DNA from 4 places in the Mesorhizobium sp. WSM4310 genome. Region 1 is predicted to be linked to each of the others. Evidence: predicted binding sites of a transcription regulator. Region 1 holds the regulator's gene; each other region holds the start of a gene.
What was found. The regulator PhoB, encoded in region 1, activates phosphate uptake and scavenging genes when phosphate is short. The targets are predictions, from matches to a motif close to TGTCATNNANCTGTCAT.
Positions count from the first base shown of each region.

Region 2: the regulator PhoB is predicted to act here: its motif matches at 3,089-3,105, upstream of FJV80_RS33335 (YdcH family protein).
Region 3: the regulator PhoB is predicted to act here: its motif matches at 2,014-2,030, upstream of FJV80_RS17590 (DUF1045 domain-containing protein).
Region 4: the regulator PhoB is predicted to act here: its motif matches at 3,285-3,301, upstream of phnF (phosphonate metabolism transcriptional regulator PhnF).

Region 1 covers NZ_VFTA01000047.1:906-5,832, forward strand. The annotation lists gene xylF (D-xylose ABC transporter substrate-binding protein) at 1-205, opposite strand, end outside; gene FJV80_RS30870 (ROK family protein) at 479-1,723, shown strand; gene FJV80_RS30875 (hypothetical protein) at 1,813-2,076, shown strand; gene phoB (phosphate regulon transcriptional regulator PhoB) at 2,165-2,854, opposite strand; gene phoU (phosphate signaling complex protein PhoU) at 2,874-3,581, opposite strand; gene pstB (phosphate ABC transporter ATP-binding protein PstB) at 3,607-4,410, opposite strand; gene pstA (phosphate ABC transporter permease PstA) at 4,407-4,927, opposite strand, start outside.
Region 2 covers NZ_VFTA01000063.1:370-5,296, reverse strand. The annotation lists gene FJV80_RS33350 (Stf0 family sulfotransferase) at 1-347, opposite strand, end outside; gene FJV80_RS33345 (lytic transglycosylase domain-containing protein) at 406-1,260, opposite strand; gene ispG (flavodoxin-dependent (E)-4-hydroxy-3-methylbut-2-enyl-diphosphate synthase) at 1,266-2,519, opposite strand; gene FJV80_RS33335 (YdcH family protein) at 2,841-3,020, opposite strand; gene FJV80_RS33330 (YdcH family protein) at 3,260-3,463, shown strand; gene FJV80_RS33325 (IclR family transcriptional regulator) at 3,474-4,262, opposite strand; gene FJV80_RS33320 (transporter substrate-binding domain-containing protein) at 4,434-4,927, shown strand, end outside.
Region 3 covers NZ_VFTA01000015.1:46,662-51,588, reverse strand. The annotation lists gene iolE (myo-inosose-2 dehydratase) at 1-838, shown strand, start outside; gene FJV80_RS17600 (DUF3329 domain-containing protein) at 882-1,100, shown strand; gene iolB (5-deoxy-glucuronate isomerase) at 1,105-1,917, shown strand; gene FJV80_RS17590 (DUF1045 domain-containing protein) at 2,069-2,776, shown strand; gene FJV80_RS17585 (alpha-D-ribose 1-methylphosphonate 5-triphosphate diphosphatase) at 2,812-3,966, shown strand; gene phnN (phosphonate metabolism protein/1,5-bisphosphokinase (PRPP-forming) PhnN) at 3,963-4,592, shown strand; gene FJV80_RS17575 (COG4280 domain-containing protein) at 4,785-4,927, shown strand, end outside.
Region 4 covers NZ_VFTA01000032.1:15,653-20,579, reverse strand. The annotation lists gene FJV80_RS27080 (alpha-D-ribose 1-methylphosphonate 5-phosphate C-P-lyase PhnJ) at 1-606, opposite strand, end outside; partial or broken gene fosX (FosX/FosE/FosI family fosfomycin resistance hydrolase) at 603-1,021, opposite strand; gene FJV80_RS27070 (carbon-phosphorus lyase complex subunit PhnI) at 1,018-2,130, opposite strand; gene phnH (phosphonate C-P lyase system protein PhnH) at 2,133-2,744, opposite strand; gene phnG (phosphonate C-P lyase system protein PhnG) at 2,744-3,205, opposite strand; gene phnF (phosphonate metabolism transcriptional regulator PhnF) at 3,327-4,076, shown strand; gene FJV80_RS27050 (zinc-binding alcohol dehydrogenase family protein) at 4,092-4,927, opposite strand, start outside.

The sequences.
Region 1 (4,927 bases):
CGGGATTGGACTGCGCGTCGGCGGAAATGTACTTGTCGCCGGCGGCCTCAATCGCCTTCTTCATGGCGGCCTCGTCGGTCTTCCAGCGCTCTTCCTGGAAGTTGGACCACGAAACGCCGATGACCTTGTCTTTCGCCTGCGCGACCGACGCAAGCGTCAGCGACATGGCGACACCCGCCAGGATGGCGGCCGTGAATCTCTTCATGATATTCCTCCCTGCGCCGCGTATGGCGCGACCAAACTGGCCCTAAGGCCGGCACAGAGGCCCTATTTTTTCGAGCCTCGAAAAAACACTGATCCAACACCGGAACGCTGTCAACAACGATTCTGATGGATTTTGATGTCCCTCTGAATTTTTTTCGAGCTTCGCAATAAATAAATGACAGCACCGGCCGCTTCTGCCAGTATTTGACCGTGTCGCCGGCAGCGTTCGAGGGAGGCCGGAAGAACCGCGGCGACCGGGAGGATGTGAAAAAACATGTCGGTCGGAATCCGCCACGACGATCTGCGCCGGCGCAACCGCGCGATGGTGATCGCGGCCGTGCGCCAGGCTGGCCGGCCCTCACGCACCGAGATCGCCGCGACCACCGGCCTCAGCCATTCGACCATATCGGCGATTTCCTCAGACCTGATCGGCGAAGGCATCCTGGCCGAGGGCAAGCCGAGCGAGGCCGGCGCGCTGAAACGCGGCAGGCCGCAGGTCGGCCTCGGCCTCACTCCGGAGGCCGCGGCTGTGATGACCGTGGTGCTGTCGCTGAATTTCCTGTCGGTCGCAGTCATCGACTATGCCGGCCAGGTGATATCGGAAGAACAGCGCCGGCTGGACACGCTGACCATGTCGCGCGAGGCGCTGATCGGCGAATGCGTGGCCATCGTAAGGCGGCGCCTCGAGGATCCCGACATTGACGTGCGCAGCGTCGCCCGCATCGCGTTGGCGATCCAGGGCATCACCGATACCGAGGCCCGGGCGATGCTGTGGTCGCCGATCACGCCGCAGACCGACATCGCCTTCGCCGACATACTCGAAGCCGAGTTCGGCATCCCCGCCACCATGGAAAACGACTGCAACATGATGGCGGTGGCGCTGCGCAGGCGCGATCCCGAGCGCTACCGCGACGACTTCATCGCCATCCTGCTTTCGCACGGCATCGGCATGGGGCTGGTGCTGAAGGGCGAGCTGTTCACCGGCACCCATTCCTCGGGCGGCGAGTTCGGCCACATGATCCATCGGCCCGGCGGCGCGCTCTGCCGCTGCGGGCGGCGCGGCTGTGTCGAGGCCTATGCCGGCAATTACGCCATCTGGCGCAATGCCAGGCAGCTCGGCGAGGACACCGAGCCGGTGGCCGATGTCAGCGACGCGCAGATGCGGGCGCTGGCCGCGACGGCACGGGAACGGGACGGGCCCGAGCGCGAAGCCTATCGCAAGGCCGGCGAGGCACTGGGTTACGGCCTCGGCAGCCTGTTCGCGCTGATCGATCCGGCGCCCGTTGCCATGGTCGGCGTCAGCGCCGCCGCCTTCGATCTGATCGAGCCGGCATTGCGCGAGGCGATCGCCCAGACCGCCGGTGGTCAGCACTCGGAATCGATCTCCTTCGACACCGAACCGAACGAACTGCCGCTGATCCGCGAAGGTTGCGCCATGCGCGCGCTGACCTTCGTCGACCAGGAGATTTTCGCGCCGGGCGTGCAGGCAAGAACGGGTGCCGGAAAGAACGTTGCCTGACGGTCAGGGCGAAACTCGATCATTCTGAACGACCGCGTTCGGCCCGTTGCGACATCAATTGGCAATGTGTCTGCCTGTATGATCTGCTGATGTCCCGTTCGTTGGTGATCAACTTCAACATAGATCAGGCCGAGTTTTACGGCCTCGTCCATCGTGTTCGCAACTTCGGCGAGGACGTCTACCGCTTCCTGCGAACCAACGGCTGGGGCGAAATTATTATCGGCGAGGTCGACGCGGCCACTACGCAGCTGATCATTCGAGACATCAAACATTCAAAGCTCCAGCGCGTTGCTGTATGGGTCGAAGAGGAGATGAGGCGGCAACATCTGTTGGGAGAAGTCGAAGTCCGCTGATCACCCTCTTCACGGCATTGGCGACTACCTGCTGATTGGAGTTTCGATCTTGGAGCCTCATCCCGATTTTATCGGGATGAGGCAAGCTCTAGTCTTCCCGGATCGCGTAGCCCGCCCCACGAATGGTACGGATGACATCCGGCATGCGACCATTGTTGACCGCCTTGCGCAACCGGCCGACATGCACGTCCACGGTACGCTCGTCGATGTAGATCGTCTCGCCCCAGACATTGTCGAGCAGCTGGCTGCGCGAGAACACGCGGCCAGGATGGCGCATCATGAATTCGAGCAGGCGGAATTCGGTCGGCCCGAGCCGGATCTCGCTCTTCTTGCGGTAGACCCGGTGCGATTCACGGTCGAGCACGATATCGCCGACCTTGAGCACGCTGGACAGCACTTCCGGCTTGGCGCGGCGCAGCAGCGCCTTGATGCGGGCCATGAATTCCGGCGTCGAGAACGGCTTGACCAGATAGTCGTCGGCGCCGGTGGAAAGCCCGCGTACACGGTCGCTTTCCTCGCCCCGCGCGGTCAGCATGATGATCGGCAGCCGCTCGGTCTCGGGCCGCATCCGCAATCGCCGGCAGAGTTCGATGCCGGATACCGCCGGCACCATCCAGTCGAGCACGAGCAGGTCGGGCACGTTCTCCTGCAGGCGGATTTCGGCTTCGTCGCCGCGTGTCACCACCTCGACCTGGTAACCCTCCGATTCCAGATTGTAGCGGAGGAGCACGCCGAGCGGCTCCTCGTCCTCCACCACCATGATGCGTGGTGCGATCATCGGTTGGTTACCCCTGCGCTCAGGCCGCCGGCGCCGACATCGCCGTCTCGTCCTGTTTTGGACGGTTGGCGGGCAGCTGCGTACCGGTCAGGACATAGTACGCATTCTCGGCGATGTTGGTCACGTGGTCGCCGATGCGTTCGAGATTCTTGGCGCAGAACAACAGATGCGTGCAAGCCGTGATGTTGCGCGGATCCTCCATCATATAGGTCAGCAGTTCGCGGAAGACGGAGGTGTATTTGACGTCGATGCGCTCATCGTCGGCGCGCAGCTTCGCCAGTGCCGCGGCATCGCGCGCCGCATACTCCTCGATCACGCCCTGCACCTGGATCAGCACCAGCTGCGCCATGGCGTCGATGGAATGCGAGAGGTCGCGCGGCGTGGCGCTGAGGCCGACAGTGCCGACGCGCTTGGCGATGTTCTTGGCAAGGTCGCCAATGCGTTCGAGATCGCCGGCCATGCGGATCGAGCCGACGACATGGCGCAGATCATCGGCCATCGGCTGGCGCTTGGCGATCAGCGTGATGGCGCGGTCGTCGAGTTCGCGCTGGCGCGCATCCATGATGGCGTCGTCGGAGACGACGCGCTGGGCGAGCGCATTGTCGGAGTTCAGCAGCGCCTTGGTGGCGCCGCCGACCATCGAGCCGGCGAGATCGCCCATGTCGCTGATCAGCCTGCTGATCTGTCCGAGATCCTCGTCGAAGGCTGCGACTGTGTGTTCGGCCATGATCCTGGTCCTCGTATGCGTGCGATCAGCCGAAGCGGCCGGTTATGTAGTCTTGCGTGCGCTTCTCGCGGGGCGACGTGAAGATCTTCTCGGTGCGGTCGAATTCGACCAGTTCGCCCAGATACATGAAGGCGGTCTGCTTCGAGACGCGCGCCGCCTGCTGCATGTTGTGGGTGACGATGACGATCGTGTAGTCGGCCTGCAGCTCGTCGATCAGCTCCTCGATCTTGGCGGTCGACAGCGGGTCGAGCGCCGAGGCAGGCTCGTCGAGCAGGATGACTTCTGGCTTCACCGCCACGGTGCGGGCGATGCACAGCCGCTGCTGCTGGCCGCCCGACAGGCTGAGGCCGCTAGCATTGAGCTTGTCCTTGACCTCGGTCCACAGTGCCGCGCGCTTGAGCGCCTGCTCGACGCGGCCGTCCATCTCGGCCTTGCTGATCTTCTCGTAGAGCCTGACGCCGAAAGCGATGTTCTCGTAGATCGACATCGGGAACGGCGTCGGCTTCTGGAACACCATGCCGATCTTGGTGCGCAGCAGGTTGAGGTCCTGCGAGCGGTCGAGAACGTTCTGGCCGTCGAGCAGCACCTGGCCCTCGGCGGTCTGCTTGGGATAAAGCTCGTAGATGCGGTTGAAGACGCGCAGCAGCGTCGACTTTCCGCAACCCGACGGGCCGATGAAGGCGGTGACGCTGCGCTCGGGCAGCGACAGCGTGATGTCCTTCAGCGCCTTCGACTGGCCGTAGTAGAAATTGAGGTTCTTGACCTCGATCTTGGCCTTGGTCGCCGCCTCTGCGGCGATCGTCATGTCTGGAGACAACATCTGGCTCATTTGTCCTCTCTGCGTCCGGTCAGGCTGCGCGCAAAGATGCTGAGCGCGAGAACCGTCAATGTGATTATGAGTGCACCGGTCCAGGCCAGCTGCTGCCATTCCTCATAGGGGCTGAGAGCGAACTGGAAGATGGTGACAGGCAGGCTGGCCATCGGCGCGTTGAGATTGCTCGACCAGAACTGGTTGTTCAGCGCCGTGAAAAGAAGCGGTGCGGTTTCGCCGGAGATGCGGGCGATGGCCAGCAATATGCCGGTGACGATGCCCGAAAGCGCGGCACGATAGGCAACCGAGCGGATGACCACCCAGCGCGGCGCGCCGATCGCGGTGCCGGCTTCGCGCAAGGCGTTGGGCACCAGGTTGAGCATGTCCTCGGTGGTGCGCACGACGACGGGGATGACCAGGATGGCGAGTGCCACGGCACCGGCGATCGCCGAGAAATGCCCCATCGGCCGCACCATCAGCTCATAGACGAACAGGCCGATGATGATCGACGGCGCCGACAGAAGGATGTCGTTGA
Region 2 (4,927 bases), on a different contig from region 1:
ATGCGGCCAAAGGCCTTTTCGAAGCGCGCTGTGTCTGACGCCAGCCCTGGGAAAATCCGGTCGAGGATCGCCGAAAGTTCATCCAGGTTTTCGCGCATCAGGCGCAGGCCGAAGATGCCTGTCCTGCCCTTGCCGGCGGTGATTGCCGCATCGAGATAGGCAACGTCGAATTCAAGCTCGCGCATCGTATCGCGGGCCGGCAGTTTCCACTCGTCGGCCCATTCCGACAGGTCCTGCCGCCGATAGAAGGAGTGTGGATCGCCTGATGTCCCGGTGGAGGCCAGGAGCTTGCACAGCAGCGTGCTGCCGGTTCTCGGCGTGCCGCAGATAATGTAGGCGTCGAACATCCCGCTGCCCTCGTCGTTCATCACAGGCAGGGCAACCCGGCCGACCCACCGCCGCGAACTACCGGTTGCGTACCACCACGCATGCCCCGCCGACGCTCTGCAATTTCTGGCAGATGACATTAGCGGCGGCACGATCGTCGATCCCGATCCTGACGGCGTAGATGCCGCGCCGGCCGATCGGCGTGCGCACCCGGCTCACCACCGGATCATGCCCCCCGAGCAAGGCCGGAAACCGGCTCCTGACCCTCAGCCACTGGCTGATGGCAGCACTGCGGCGGAAATTGCCGGCCACCTGGACGCCCCATGGCTTGACGTTGATCGAGGCCATCGCCACGGTCCGCGACATGATGACAGGCAGCTTGCGGCAAGCGACGGCAAAATCCGTCTTGGCATCGAGCGGCTCGATTTTTCCGGCATAGGCGGGGTCGGTGAACTTGTCGACCGGCTCGCCCATGACGTCGAAGACATAGCTCTCGGTCTCCATCGGCAGGAAGCCGCCCGAGCCCAACCAGCGCGAAACCCGGCTTTCGCCGGCATTGTAGGCGGCCGCCGCCAGGCCAAGATTGCCGTAGCTGCTTTTCATTTCGGCAAGATATTTCGCCGAAGCCGGGATCGCCTGGTTGATGTCGAAGGAGTTTTCGAGCCCGCGCATCTTGGCGGTGCCCGGCATGAACTGGGCGATGCCTTCGGCGCCGACGGGGCTGACGGCATTGGGGTCGAAACGGCTTTCCTTCCAGATCAGCCTGGCGAAGAAATCCCGCGGCAGGCCGTTCTGGTCGGCATGGGCCTGGATCAGGTTGCAGACCTTGTCGATCAGTCGTTGCTTGGCCGATTGCGGCGGATCCGCCTGAACCGATGTCGAGCACCCCAGGGCGCAAAGCAGAACCAGCGTCACCGCGAGGAAACGCTGCATTTCGTCTACTCCGCCGCGGCTTTGCCGCCGCGCCCAAACCTCTGCTCGATATAGTCGGCGACCATTTTCTCGAAATCCGCCGCGATCGACGGTCCGCGCAGCGTCGCCGCCTTCTTGCCGTCGACGAAGACGGGCGCCGTCGGCGTCTCGCCGGTGCCGGGCAGCGAAATGCCGATATCGGCATGCTTGGATTCGCCCGGGCCGTTGACGATGCAGCCCATCACCGCGACCTTCAGGTTCTCGACGCCTGGATATTTTTCGCGCCACACCGGCATGTTCTTGCGCAGGTCGGCCTGGATGTTCTGGGCAAGCTCCTGGAACACGGTGGAGGTCGTGCGGCCGCAGCCGGGGCAAGCCGCGACGATCGGCACGAACTGGCGGAACCCCATGGTCTGCAGCAGTTCCTGCGCCACCTGCACTTCGCGCGTTCGGTCGCCATTCGGCTCCGGCGTCAGCGAGATGCGGATGGTGTCGCCAATGCCTTGCTGCAAGAGGATGCCCATGGCGGCGGACGAGGCGACGATGCCTTTCGAGCCCATGCCGGCCTCGGTGAGGCCGAGATGCAGCGCATGGTCGGAGCGGGTGGCAAGCTCGGTGTAGACGGCAACCAGGTCCTGCACGCCGCTGACCTTGGCCGACAGGATGATCTTGTCGCGGCCAAGGCCGATCTCTTCGGCCATTTCGGCCGACAGGATCGCCGACTGCACGATCGCCTCGCGCATCACTTCCTGCGCCGTCAGCGGAAAACCCTTGTCCTGGTTGTCGTCCATCAGCCGCGTCAGAAGCTCCTGGTCGAGCGAGCCCCAATTGACGCCGATGCGCACCGGCTTGTCGTGCTTGATCGCCATTTCGACGATATCGGTGAACTGCCGGTCCTTCTTGTCCTTGAAGCCGACATTGCCCGGATTGATGCGGTATTTGGCCAGTGCCTCGGCGCAGGCCGGATGATCAGCCAGAAGCTTGTGGCCGATATAGTGGAAGTCGCCGACCAGCGGCACATTGATGCCGAGGCGCTGGAGCCGTTCGTGAATGCGCGGAACGGCGGCGGCGCTCTCGTCGCGGTCGACGGTTATGCGCACGATCTCGGAGCCGGCGCGGTGCAGTGCCGCGACCTGCGCGACGGTCTGATCGATGTCGGCCGTGTCGGTGTTGGTCATCGACTGCACCACGACAGGCGCACCGCCGCCGACGACCACGCCGCCGACATCGACGCCGACCGAGGTGCGGCGGGGGAAGGGAAAGGAAAAATATCCGGTCATGCCGGCAGCCTTTTGTCTCTGGAGCCCCATGCGTCCGCTCGGACGTACAAGCACTCCCCGGGGCCGATGCGCTGAGGTTCGGGCATGAGGTGGAGGAGCAAAGATGGCTTGTCAATGGCGACAGGTCGCCACTGACAGCAATTGATCCCAGCATGCGAGCTGAAACAGGACACCGCCCGGCGACGGCCGAGGCGTAAAATAGGGATCGGAGGGTATATTAGCTGCGGCTTATGACTTAGCGCTGAACATCAAAACGACAGCACCGGCGGCGGTTGCCGCCGGCAAGGAAGACCGCATAGTGGCGGCTATGTCAGTCGGGCATCAATGCGTGGTCGGTTGCGCTTTCAGTTTCTCAATCGCATCCTTGAGTGCCAGCTTGCGTCGCTTGAGATTCACGATTTCGAGGTCGTCCACCGACGGGTGGTTCATCGCGTCATCGATTTCGCGTTCGATGTCGCCGTGTTTCCGCTGCAACTCATCAAGATGGGATGCAAGAGACATGATTGGTTCTCCCTTTCATGGTTTCCTCGATTGCAGCCGTCACGGCACGTCCACCGCAGGTCGCTTCTGTGACGGCACAATGACACTTTGCCACCTTCCGACTGCGATGTCGAATGCTGCGTGGTAGCATTCCACGACAAGGTGAAATGTGATATGGCCTGCGCGCCGGTGGCAGAAATTGCCACCCCCGCCCAATCAGGCCCAGTTTTTGGGCGCCGCAGACGTGCAGACGGTAGAGAATGTCCGATCAGGAACAGGCCGATATTCGCCTCGAATTTTCCCGGCTGAAGCAGGAACACGCCGATTTCGATGCCGCGATCAACGCGATGATCGCCACCAATTGCGACCCGCTGCAAATCCAGCGCATGAAGAAGAAGAAGCTGGCGCTCAAGGACCGGCTGATGAAGCTGGAAGACAAGATCATTCCAGACATCATCGCCTGAACGCTTTCCCCTATCCGCCGATCGAAAGCCTGGCCGCGCGATCGCGCAGCAGGCCGATGAGACTGCCGGTGCGCTCGTCGGACGTATCGATGGGAACCACCAGGCACATCGTCGCCTCGACCTTGCCCGGTGCTGAAAAGACCGGCACGGCAAGGCACTTCGTATAGGCATCGACCAGGCCCGAGGTGACGCAGTAGCCGGTCACCCCAGCCTTGGCGATGTCGTCGATGAAATCGTCGAGCCGCAGCTTGCGGCCGTCGGGCAGCACGAGATCGTCTTCCGACACCATGGCTTCGACCTCGGCCCGCTCCAGCCCCGCCAGAAGCAGCCGGCCAGACGCGGTCCAGGGCAGCGGTATCTGCAGGCCGGTGGCCGAGCTGATGCGAAACGGCCTGGTGCCTGGGCTGGAGTGGACGATGGTGTAGCGGCCGCTCTGCAGCATGCACAATTCCGAGGTCTCGCCGGTCTCGCGCGACAGATGGTCGACCTCCTGGCGCCCGCGCCGCAGCAGGTCGTTGCCGCGCACATAATCCATTCCATAGAGATAGAGCTTCTTGCCGAAATAGACGCGGTTGCCGTCGCCCGCCATTTCCAGCAGGCCGGCGTCGACCAGCGACCGCACCAGCGTGTAGGTCGTCGAGCGGGGAGCATTCACCCCCTTGGCAAGGTCGCCAATGCCGATCGCCCGCTGCGTCGTGTGCAGGAAGTCCAGGATCTCGAGCACCCGGTTGAGGCCCTTCTCGCGGGAGGCCGTCGTCTTTTCGTCGGCCGAAACGGCCAAGGCATTGCCATCTTGCATTGTCGATTCCTGGTGTTAGTATCTGTCTTGTACAGGATACATGCGTCTCTTGTAAGAGACAATCGCTTTGAAATCATCGACGTGTGTCTTTGCCTGTGCATGGGGAACACAACACGAAAGGAGGTCGCCGTGAACGACACATCCGGAAGACGTGATTTTCTGAAATTGGGAATGGCGGGACTGGCCGCCACCGGCGTGCTGGCAACCGTCGATGCGCAGAAGGCGGCCGCCCAGGCGGCATCCGACAGCCTGCTGCGCACCGTGCTCGACCGCGGCAAGCTTATCGTCGGCACCGGCAGCACGAACGCGCCCTGGCATTTCGAGAACGATGCCGGCGAACTGGTCGGCATGGACATCACCATGGGACGCATCCTGGCCAAGGGTCTGTTCGACGATCCGACCAAGGTCGAATTCGTCATGCAGGATCCTGCGCAGCGCATTCCCAACGTCACCACCAACAAGGTCGACATCACCATCCAGTTCATGACGATGACGGCGCAGCGCTCGCAGCTGATCAACTTCTCCCGGCCGTACTATGTCGAAGGCGTCGCCTTGCTGACGCTGCCCACCGCCGAGAACAAGACCTTCGACAAGCTGCTTGCCGGCGGTTCGGCGACGCGCATCTCCATCCTGCAGAATGTCGATGCCGAAAGCTCCGTCCACTT
Region 3 (4,927 bases), on a different contig from region 1:
GGAGTGCTTGCGGCAGTCGCGTTCGGCCGGCTTCACCGGCATGGAGATGGGCCGGCGTTTTCCCAACGACCCTGCCGTCATGCTGCCGATCCTCAAAGCCGCCGACGTGACGCTGTGCGGCGGCTGGTTTTCCGGCACGCTGGTCGATGAGGATATGAGCAAGAACAAGGATCGCATCCAGCCGATGATCGAGCTGTTCAAGGCGGTCAACGCGCCTTGCATCGTCTATGGCGAGGTCGGCCGCTCGATCCAGGGCGACCGCTCGAAGCCGCTGGCCACCAAGGCGAAACTTTCAGGCGACGAGATGAAGGCCTATGGAAGGCGCCTGACCGAATTCGGCGAATGGTGCGCCGAACAAGGCATGCCGCTGTCCTACCACCATCACATGGCGGCTGTGGTCGAGACCGAGCCGGAACTCGACGCCTTCATGCGCCATTCCGGCGAAGGCATTCCGCTGCTGCTCGATGCCGGCCACCTGGCCTTCGCCGGCGGCGATGTGCTGCGCGCCATCGACAACCACCACAAGCGCATCAGCCATGTGCATGTGAAGGATGTGCGCATGGCCGTGATCGACAAGCTCGACCGCACGAAACAGTCCTTCCTCGACGCCGTGGCGCTCGGCGCCTTCACCGTGCCGGGCGACGGCTCGCTCGACTTTGGCGCCATCGTGCAGCGCTTCGCCGACCATGGCTATGAAGGCTGGTTCGTGGTCGAGGCAGAGCAGGACCCGAAGAAGAACCCGCCGCTCAAGATGGCGCAGGTCGGCCACAAGGAGCTGATGCGGGTAATGACGGCGGCCGGCTACACGGTCGAAACCCAGGGTTTTCCGAATGCCTGACGCGACGGGTTCACGGCGCGGCAGGTTGCTGTAGATTGGCCCGATGAAAGATTCCGAGCACCCCTTCTTCCGCCCGTTGTGGCGGCGTGTCGCCGTCGTCGCGGTCTGCGTCATCTGGTCGATCATCGAGTTCGCCACCGGCACGCCATTCTGGGGCACCATCGCGCTCGGCTTCACCGGCTATGCCGTCTGGCAGTTTTTTTATCTGTACAAGCCGGCCGACGAGAACAAGGCGACGGCCGAGTCCGAACCGAAGGAGTAACCCGATGTCCAAGCTGCTCGTCAAAGCCGACAAGGGCCATGGCCGCGTTGCCCATGTGACGCCGAAAAGCGCCGGCTGGACTTATGTCGGTTTCGACCTGCATCGGCTGCAACCCGGCGAAAGCGCCTCGGGAAAGACGGAAGACCGCGAAGTCTGCCTGGTCTACGTCACCGGCAAGGGCACAGCGAAAGCCGACGGCAAGGATCTCGGCCTGCTCGGCGAGCGCATGTCGCCCTTCGAGGGCAAGCCTTGGTCGGTCTATGTGCCGGAGGGATCGGACTGGTCGGTGACGGCTGACACCGATCTCGAACTCGCCGTCTGCTCGGCGCCCGGCCTCGGCGGCGGCCTGCCGGTTCGGGTGATCGGGCCGGACGATCTCGGCCAGGAGGTGCGCGGCAAGGGCACCAACACGCGCTACGTCACCAACATCCTGCCGGAAGGCAAGCCGGCCGATTCGCTGCTGGTGGTCGAGGTCATCACGCCCGGCGGCCACACGTCGAGCTATCCGCCGCACAAGCATGACCAGGACAATCTGCCCGCCGAATCCTATCTCGAGGAGACCTACTACCACCGCCTCAACCCGCCGCAGGGCTTTGCCTTCCAGCGCGTCTACACCGATGCCGACAAGGATGGCCATCGCGAGCTCGACGAAGCCATGGCGATCGAGGATGGCGATGTCGTGCTGGTGCCCAAGGGGTATCACCCCTGCGCCGCCTGCCATGGCTACGACCTCTATTACCTCAACGTCATGGCCGGACCGAGGCGGACGTGGAAATTCCACAATGCGCCCGAGCACGAATGGTTGATGAAGGCCTGACCGGTCCGAGATTCCTCCTGAACCTGTTGATCCAGCTCGGAAAAATCGTCGGCTAAGGACCTATTGGGGTGATTTGCCTTCGAAAACCCTGCAAAGCTTCGTCAATCCGTCATGGAAATCACTTATGGCAGCGGTCTGACGAGGATTTTTGATGCGTTATGCCATCTATTTCACCCCCCGGCAGGACGAACCGCTGGCGCGGATCGCCGCCAACTGGCTGGGCTGTGACCCGTTCGGCGCGGCGACAAGGCCGGTTGAGGCCGTGGCCGATTTGTCGGCGGCGGAAGTTGCCTTCCACACCGCCTCGGCCCGCCGCTATGGCTTCCACGCGACGCTGAAGGCACCCTTCCGCCTGGCCGCCAACGAGACCGAGACTTCGCTGCGCGCGGGGCTCGACCAATTTGCCGAAGCGACGCCCGTCGTGACGATCCCACGTCTCGTCGTCAGCCAGATCGACAGCTTCTTCGCGCTGGTGCCGGAGGGGCCGCTGCCGCCGCTCAACCGTTTCGCCGATGAGGTGGTGCGCGATTTCGACCGGTTCCGCGCGCCGCTGACCGAGGCCGAGATCGAGCGGCGCAGCCCGGATTCGCTGAAGCCGGCCGAGTTCCGCAATCTCTGCCAATGGGGCTACCCCTATGTCTTCGAGACCTTCCGCTTCCACATGACGCTGTCGGGCCGCGCCGGGCCACAGGAAAGCCCTCGTTTGCGCGCAGCAATCGACAGCCTGTTCGCGGATGTGCTGCGGCAGCCGGTGCTGGTCGACGCGCTGACGCTGTTTGTCGAACCCGAACCGGGCGCGCCGTTCATGGTGCTTTCGCAGCACGCGCTGGGACGCCGCCCGGCAAGGAAAATCGCCTGAACACCCCTGCTCGAAGAACCAAAGGACTGCCCGAAATGACCGCCGAGACCGTTCTTTCCAACGCCCGCATCGTGCTTGCCGACGAGATCGTCGAGGGGTCGCTGGTGCTGCGTGACGGCTTTATCGCCGACATCGATGCCGGCAGCAGCCACACCAGCGGGAACATGGCCGGCGAGGACATGGGCGGCGACTATGTCATTCCCGGGCTGGTCGAGCTGCACACCGACCACCTGGAAGGCCATTACGCACCCCGGCCGAAGGTGCGCTGGAACCCGATCGCCGCGGTGCTTGCCCATGACGCGCAGGTGGCGACGGCCGGCATCACCACCGTGCTCGACGCCTTGCGCGTCGGCATGGACGAGGACGCCGACCTCACCTTGGCCGATATCCGCAAGCTGGCCGATGCCATCGAGGACAGCGTCGCGCAGGATCGTCTGCGGGCCGATCACTTCCTGCATCTGCGCTGCGAGGTTTCGGCGCCGGATTGCCTGCAGGCCTTCGCCAATTTCGACCGGGACGACCGGGTCAAGCTGGCTTCGCTGATGGATCATGCGCCCGGCCAGCGTCAGTTCGTCAATCTCGAAACCTATGCCTACTACTACCAGCGCAAGCTGAAGCTGACCGATCGCGACTTCCAATTGTTCTGCGAGAAGCGGATGGCGGAATCGGCGCGCTATTCGGCGCCGAACCGCGCGGTGATCGCGGCTGCCTGCCATGAGCGCGGCATCGTGCTCGCCAGCCATGACGACGCCACTTCGGGCCATGTCGACGAGGCGATCGAGCAGGGCGTGCGCGTTGCCGAGTTTCCGACCACCGAGGAAGCGGCGCGCGCTTCGAAGGCCGCGGGCCTGGGCGTTCTGATGGGTGCGCCGAACGTCATGCGCGGCGCCTCGCATTCGGGCAATGTCTCGGCGCGCACGCTGGCCGGCGACGGGCTGCTCGACATCTTGTCATCAGACTATATTCCCTTCAGCCTGATCCAGTCGGCCTTCTTCCTCGGCGACATGGTCGAAGGCATTTCGCTGCCGCAGGCGGTCGCCATGGTGTCGAAGAACCCGGCCGAGGCCGTTGGCCTGACCGACCGCGGCATCATCGAGCAAGGCCGCCGCGCCGACCTGGTGCGCGTGCGTGTGGATGACCATGTTCCAGTGGTGCGCACCGTCTGGCGGCAAGGGCGCCGGGTCGCATGATGGTGTCGGCCTTGATCGAGCGTGAATTGTCAGCTGAAACGTTCCCCGTTCGTCATGGCGTGTTTGTCGCGGTCGTGGGGCCAAGCGGCGCCGGCAAGGACACGGTGATCGGCTACGCCCGTGCCCTCTTCGCCGACGAGACCCGGCTGGAGTTCGTGCGCCGCGTCATCACCCGGCCGAGCGATGCGGCGAGCGAGGATCACGACACGCTGGCCGACGCCGCCTTCGTCGAGGCCGAGGCCGACGGCGCCTTCGCCATTTCCTGGGAAGCGCATGGCTTGCGCTACGGCCTGCCTGCCGATGTCGACTGGTCGGTCGCCAATGGCCATGTGGCGGTGGCGAACGTGTCGCGCGCGATCATTCCCACCTTGCGCGAGCGCTATGCCAATCTGGCCATTGTCGAGATCACTGCTTCGCCTGACGTGCTGGCCTCGCGGCTGGCGATGCGCGGCCGCGAGTCGCGCGGCGAAGTGCTGGCGCGCCTGGCGCGCAGCGCCAATGTGACCCTGACCGGCCCCGGCGTGACCACGATCGACAATAGCGGCCCGCGCGAAGTGGCCGGCGAGCGCTTCGCCGAGCTGCTGCTCAAGGCAATGGCCTTCTCCGACATGTCGGGCATGATCTGATTTAGGCGTGCGTCCCGCAGCCGCAGTATGCGCGGCTCGATTGGCCCCAAGCGCCGCCCATGGGCGTTCACTTGCTTTCCCGCGGCTTCCGGAGCGCTATGTGGTGCTGACCATAGAAGTGATTCCGGGCCACGCGTCCTGGAACACCCGCTCAGAGAACCCGTGGCGAACGAGACAGGACAGGAAGCTTTGATGCAGACGCTGACGCCCATCCTCCCGACGGTCACGGCGGCATTTCTCGCCTCCTTCGTCGAGGTCGTCGAAGCCTTCACCATCGTGCTTGCGGTCGGCGTGACGCGCAGCTGGCGCCCGGCGCTGACGGGCGCCGCCTTGGC
Region 4 (4,927 bases), on a different contig from region 1:
CAAGGCCGGCGAGCGGTGCATTTTGGGATTGTCGAATTTCGGCGTCGGCGAGGGGTCCATCACATAGCGGCCCTCGACCTTGACCGGATAGGCATAGGTCGTGGCGATGCGGCCGTGCTTGGCGATGTCCTCGTAGAGCTTCACATGCATGAGGCCATACTCCTCCAGCGCATGCATCTTGCGCGTTTCCGTCTCGCGCGGTTCGAGGAAGCGCAGCGGCTCGGGGATCGGCACCTGGTAGACCAGCACCTGGCCCGCGGTCAGCGGATGTTCGGGGATGCGGTGGCGGGTCTGGATGATGGTGGCGCTGGCTGTATCGGTGGTGACAGCGACATTGGCGACTTTCTTGAAGAAGGCGCGGATCGACACCGCATTGGTGGTGTCGTCAGCGCCCTGGTCGATGACCTTCAGCACGTCATCGGGGCCGATGATCGAGGCGGTGACCTGGACGCCGCCGGTGCCCCAGCCATAGGGCATCGGCATCTCGCGCGAGGCGAACGGCACTTGATAGCCGGGAATGGCGATGCCCTTGAGGATCGCCCGGCGGATCATCCTTTTGGTCTGTTCGTCGAGATAGGCGAAGTTGTAGGTGGCGATGTCGGTCATGATGCGACCTCAAGTCCTTTGGCATAGCGCGCCAGCCGCTCGGTGAGCGTGCCGGTGTGCAGTTCGAACATGTGGTTGTCGTCGTCGTAGAAATAGATCGAGCGGCCTTCGCCCTCGACGCGTGGGCGCGGCGGGCGCATGTCGAGGCCTAGCTTGCCGACGCGCTCGGCGTAGCGGTCGAAATCGGCGTCATCGATCTTGAAGGCAATGTGGTTGTAGCTGCGTTCGTTAAGCTTCTCGCCTTGCATGATGGCGATCCAGATGTCGCCGATCAGGAGAATTTTTCGCGTGACAGCGAGAACTGCTCGGCGTCGCTGGCATAGACCTCGCGCGCGTCGAAGACGCCCTCGAGTATCCTCGTCATCCGCTCGAGGTCGCGAACGATGAAGGTCATGTGGGACAGGCCTTCGATCATTCCGCGGCCTCCCGCTTCTCTTCTACCTTCGCGGGGTTTTCGCGGGCCTCGTATTCGGCGCGCATGCGGCGCACGAGGTCGAGTTCGGCCTGGAAGTCGACATAGTGCGGCAGCTTCAGATGCTCGACGAAGCCGGTCGCCTGGACATTGTCGGAATGCGAGATGACGAATTCCTCGTCCTGGGCGGCGGCGATGATGTCCTCGCCGAGCTCGGAGGCGCGCAGGGCGCGGTCGCAGAGCGCCATGGCCATCGCCTTGCGCTCGCTCTGGCCGAAGACCAGGCCGTAGCCCCGGGTGAATTGCGGCGGCGCCTTGGCCGAGCCCTTGAACTGGTTGACCATCTGGCACTCGGTGACCCGCACCGTGCCGAGCGGTGCTGCGAAGGGCAGTTCGGGAACATCGAGTTCCAACTCGACCTCGCCGATGCGGATTTCGCCGACAAAGGGATGGTTGCGGGCATAGCCGCGCTGGGTGGAGTAGCCGAGCGCCAGAAGAAAACCTTCATCGCCACGCGACAGCGACTGCAGGCGGATGTCGCGCGCCATCGGGAATTCCAGCGGCTCGCGGGTGATGTCGCCGGGCACATGGTCCTGCGGCATCTCGCCATCCGGTTCGATCAGGCCTTCGCGGGCGAGGATCGCCGAGACGCGTGGCATGGCCTGCGCTTCCGTCTCGCGCCGCAAGGGTTCGGCGACATCGGCGCCGGCGGCAAGCCCGGGGTCGAGCAGCCGGTGCGTGTAGTCGAAGGTCGGGCCGAGCAACTGGCCGCCTGGCAGGTCCTTGTAGGTTGCCGAGACGCGCCGTTCGACCAGCATGGCGCCGGTGTCGATCGGCTTGCTGTAGCCGAAGCGCGGCAGCGTGGTGCGATAGGCGCGCACCAGGAAGATCGCCTCGATCATGTCGCCGCGCGCCTGGACGATGGCGAGTGCCGCGAGTTCACGGTCGTAGAGCGAGCCTTCGCTCATCACCCGGTCGACGCCGAGCGCCAGCTGTTCGACGATCTGGTCGAGGCGCAGTGCCGGCACCGAACGGTCGCCGCGCCGGCGATCGGCGAGCAGGCTGTGGGCGTTACGAATAGCGGCTTCGCCGCCTTTTACCGCGACATACATCTTCAAGCCTCCATCGTCTTGATGCGCGTCGTGCGCGGCAGGCAGGCTATGCCTTCGGATGTGGCGAGGATGATGTCGACGCCGCGCGGAAAGCGCTGGATATTCTGCTTCCACTGCTCGATGAAATGACGCGGCATCTGCGCCGGCGCGATGGTGGCGCTGATTTCGATGCCGGGCCCCTCCAGCAGCAACGGAGTGCCTGAAACGAGGTCGCTGACCTGCAGGATCAGGGTGGTCGACCGGTCTGGATAATCCTGCGTTCCCTGCGCAAAGCCGTCGAGCGCCATCATCTCGGCCGGCGAGGCGACAAAGGCGAAATGCGCGTCGGCAGGCGTGTTGGCCAGCGGCGCGCCGGTGTGGAAACCAAGCCAGGAGCCGATCGCGGCGGAGGCGTGCAGGGCCGGGTCGAGCCAGAGCGGCGTGTCGTTGTCGCACAGCGCCAGTGCCACGGCGCCGGCGGTTGCGGAAAGCGGCGCCGGCGGGCGGGCCAAGGCCGGCAGAGGCTGCACGCTGCCTGGCCGCGCCATCGCGTCCATGACCGCGCGAAACACCGTCTGGGCGTTGAACACCGGGTCGGCGAAACCGCCCTCGATCGATTGCGCTGCGATATCCATCAGTCTTCTCCGCGAACCATGGTGAAGAAATCCACCTTCGTTGCCGCCGTCTCGGCGCGTCGTTTTTCTTGGGCAGTCGCTAGCGCCGACCTCAAAGGCGCGATCAGCCTGGTCTCGACCTCGGCGCGGCGCGCAGGGTCCTGCCAGAGCGCATCGGCGATCGCCGCCAGCTTCGCCTTCTGCTTGTCGCGGCCAAGCGCGTAGCAATGGCCAACCTGTCCGGACGGCAGCCGGACGGTGGCGCGGGTGACGGTAGCCTCGCCGACATTGAACGGTGCGCCGCCGCCGCCGATGCGGCCGCGCAACGTCACCAGCCCGGTCTCGGGACCGCGCAGCAGTTCGGCTTGCGAAGGCAGGCCGGCTTCGTTCCAGAGCCGGACGATGTCGTCGCCGCTCGATTGCGCCAGGGTCGCCATCGCGGCTTTGCGTCCGGCCTGGTCGCGGGCTTCCTGTCCTCGCATCGGCAGCATTCCTCTTCGCTAAATTTGTCTATTGATATAGACAACTATACAAATTATACATATTACCTAGCGCGAGTCCATGACGAGTGGATGACAGGGGACGGAAGGCAGGGGCCAACTCATGATAGGGCGACAGGAAGCCGACAGTATTGAACGGCGCAGCGGCGTCTCGCTGTGGCGGCAGATCGCCGACAGGATCCTGCAGGCGATCGCCACCGGCGATTTCGCCGAGAATGCCGCGCTGCCGCCGGAGGTGGCGCTCGCCGAGCGCTATGGCGTCAATCGCCACACGGTGCGCAGCGCCATATCGGCGCTTGTGCAGGAAGGTGTGCTGCGGGCCGAGCAGGGGCGTGGCACCTTCGTATTGTCTCGCAAGCGGCTGTCCTATCCGATCGGGGCGCGCACACGCTTTTCAACGGGCCTGCAGGGACAAACCTCGGAACGGCACATCGTGCTGCTTGCCTCGTCGGTCGAGCCGGCCAGCCCGCGTGTCGCCGAAGGGCTTGGCCTTGCCAAGGGCGCCGAGGTGATCCGGCTGGAGACACGCGGTGAGGCCGATGGACGGCCTGTGTCACGTGCTGCTGGCTGGTTCGATGCCAGGCGCTTTGCCGGCATCGACAAGGCGATGGCTGAGACTGGCTCGATCACCGCGTCGCTGGCCCGCTTCGGCATCGACGATTATCTCAGGCAATCGACCGTGCTGTCGGCACGCCATGCCGATGCGGCCGATCTCGCCGACCTCGACCTGCAGCCAGGCGCCATCGTGCTGGTCACGGTGGCCGTCAACATCACGCCGGACGGTCAGCCGATCCAGTTCTCCGAGTCGCGCTTTCCGGCGGAGCGGGTCGAGCTCAAACTGTCGGCGCTGTGAGCCGAGTTCTGCCGCCTATCCGATCTCGATCACGGCCTTGATCAGGCCGGATTTCTCATGCGCCCAGCGGGCGAGATCGCTCGGCGTATCGGCCAGCGTCGTGCGGTGGGTGACCAGCTTGGCCAGGGGCACGGCGCCGTTGCGGATCGAGTCTGCGACATGATCGAAATCGGCACGCAGTGCATTGCGGCTGCCGACCAGCGTCATTTCGCGTTTGTGGAATTCAGGGTCGGAGAAGACGATGTCGTCCTTGACGACGCTGACCAGCACCAGTGTGCCGCCATGCGCGACATGGCCGAAAGCCGACTGCACCGACCGGGTGTTGCCGGTGGCGTCGAAGACCACGTCGAAGCCTTCGCCCGCTGTCGCTTCCTTGACCAGATCCGGCAACGCTCCGCGCGAGCCGTCGAGGATACTGAAGCCAAGTTCGTTTTCGGCGAAAACGAGACGTTCACTGCTCATGTCGAGCAGCGTCACGTCGAGCCCGGCAATGCGGGCGAAGATGGCGTTGCCGAGCCCGATCGGGCCGGCGCCGATGACCAGAGCGCGCGCGCCGGGATCGGCACGGGCGCGACGTACCGCGTGCGCGCCGATGGCCAGGAATTCGACGGCGGCTGCGTCGGCCAGCGACAGGCCATTGGCCGGATAGAGATTCTGCGCCGGGACAAGAATGCGTTCGCACATGGCGCCGTCGCGATGGACGCCCAACACCTCGATCTTGACGCAGCAATTCGGTTTGCCGTGCCGGCAGGCGATGCACTTGCCGCAGGAGAGGTAAGGGTTGATGACGACCGGTTCGCCGACGGCAAGATCGACGCCCTCGCCGGTCTCGATGACGGTGCCGGAGACTT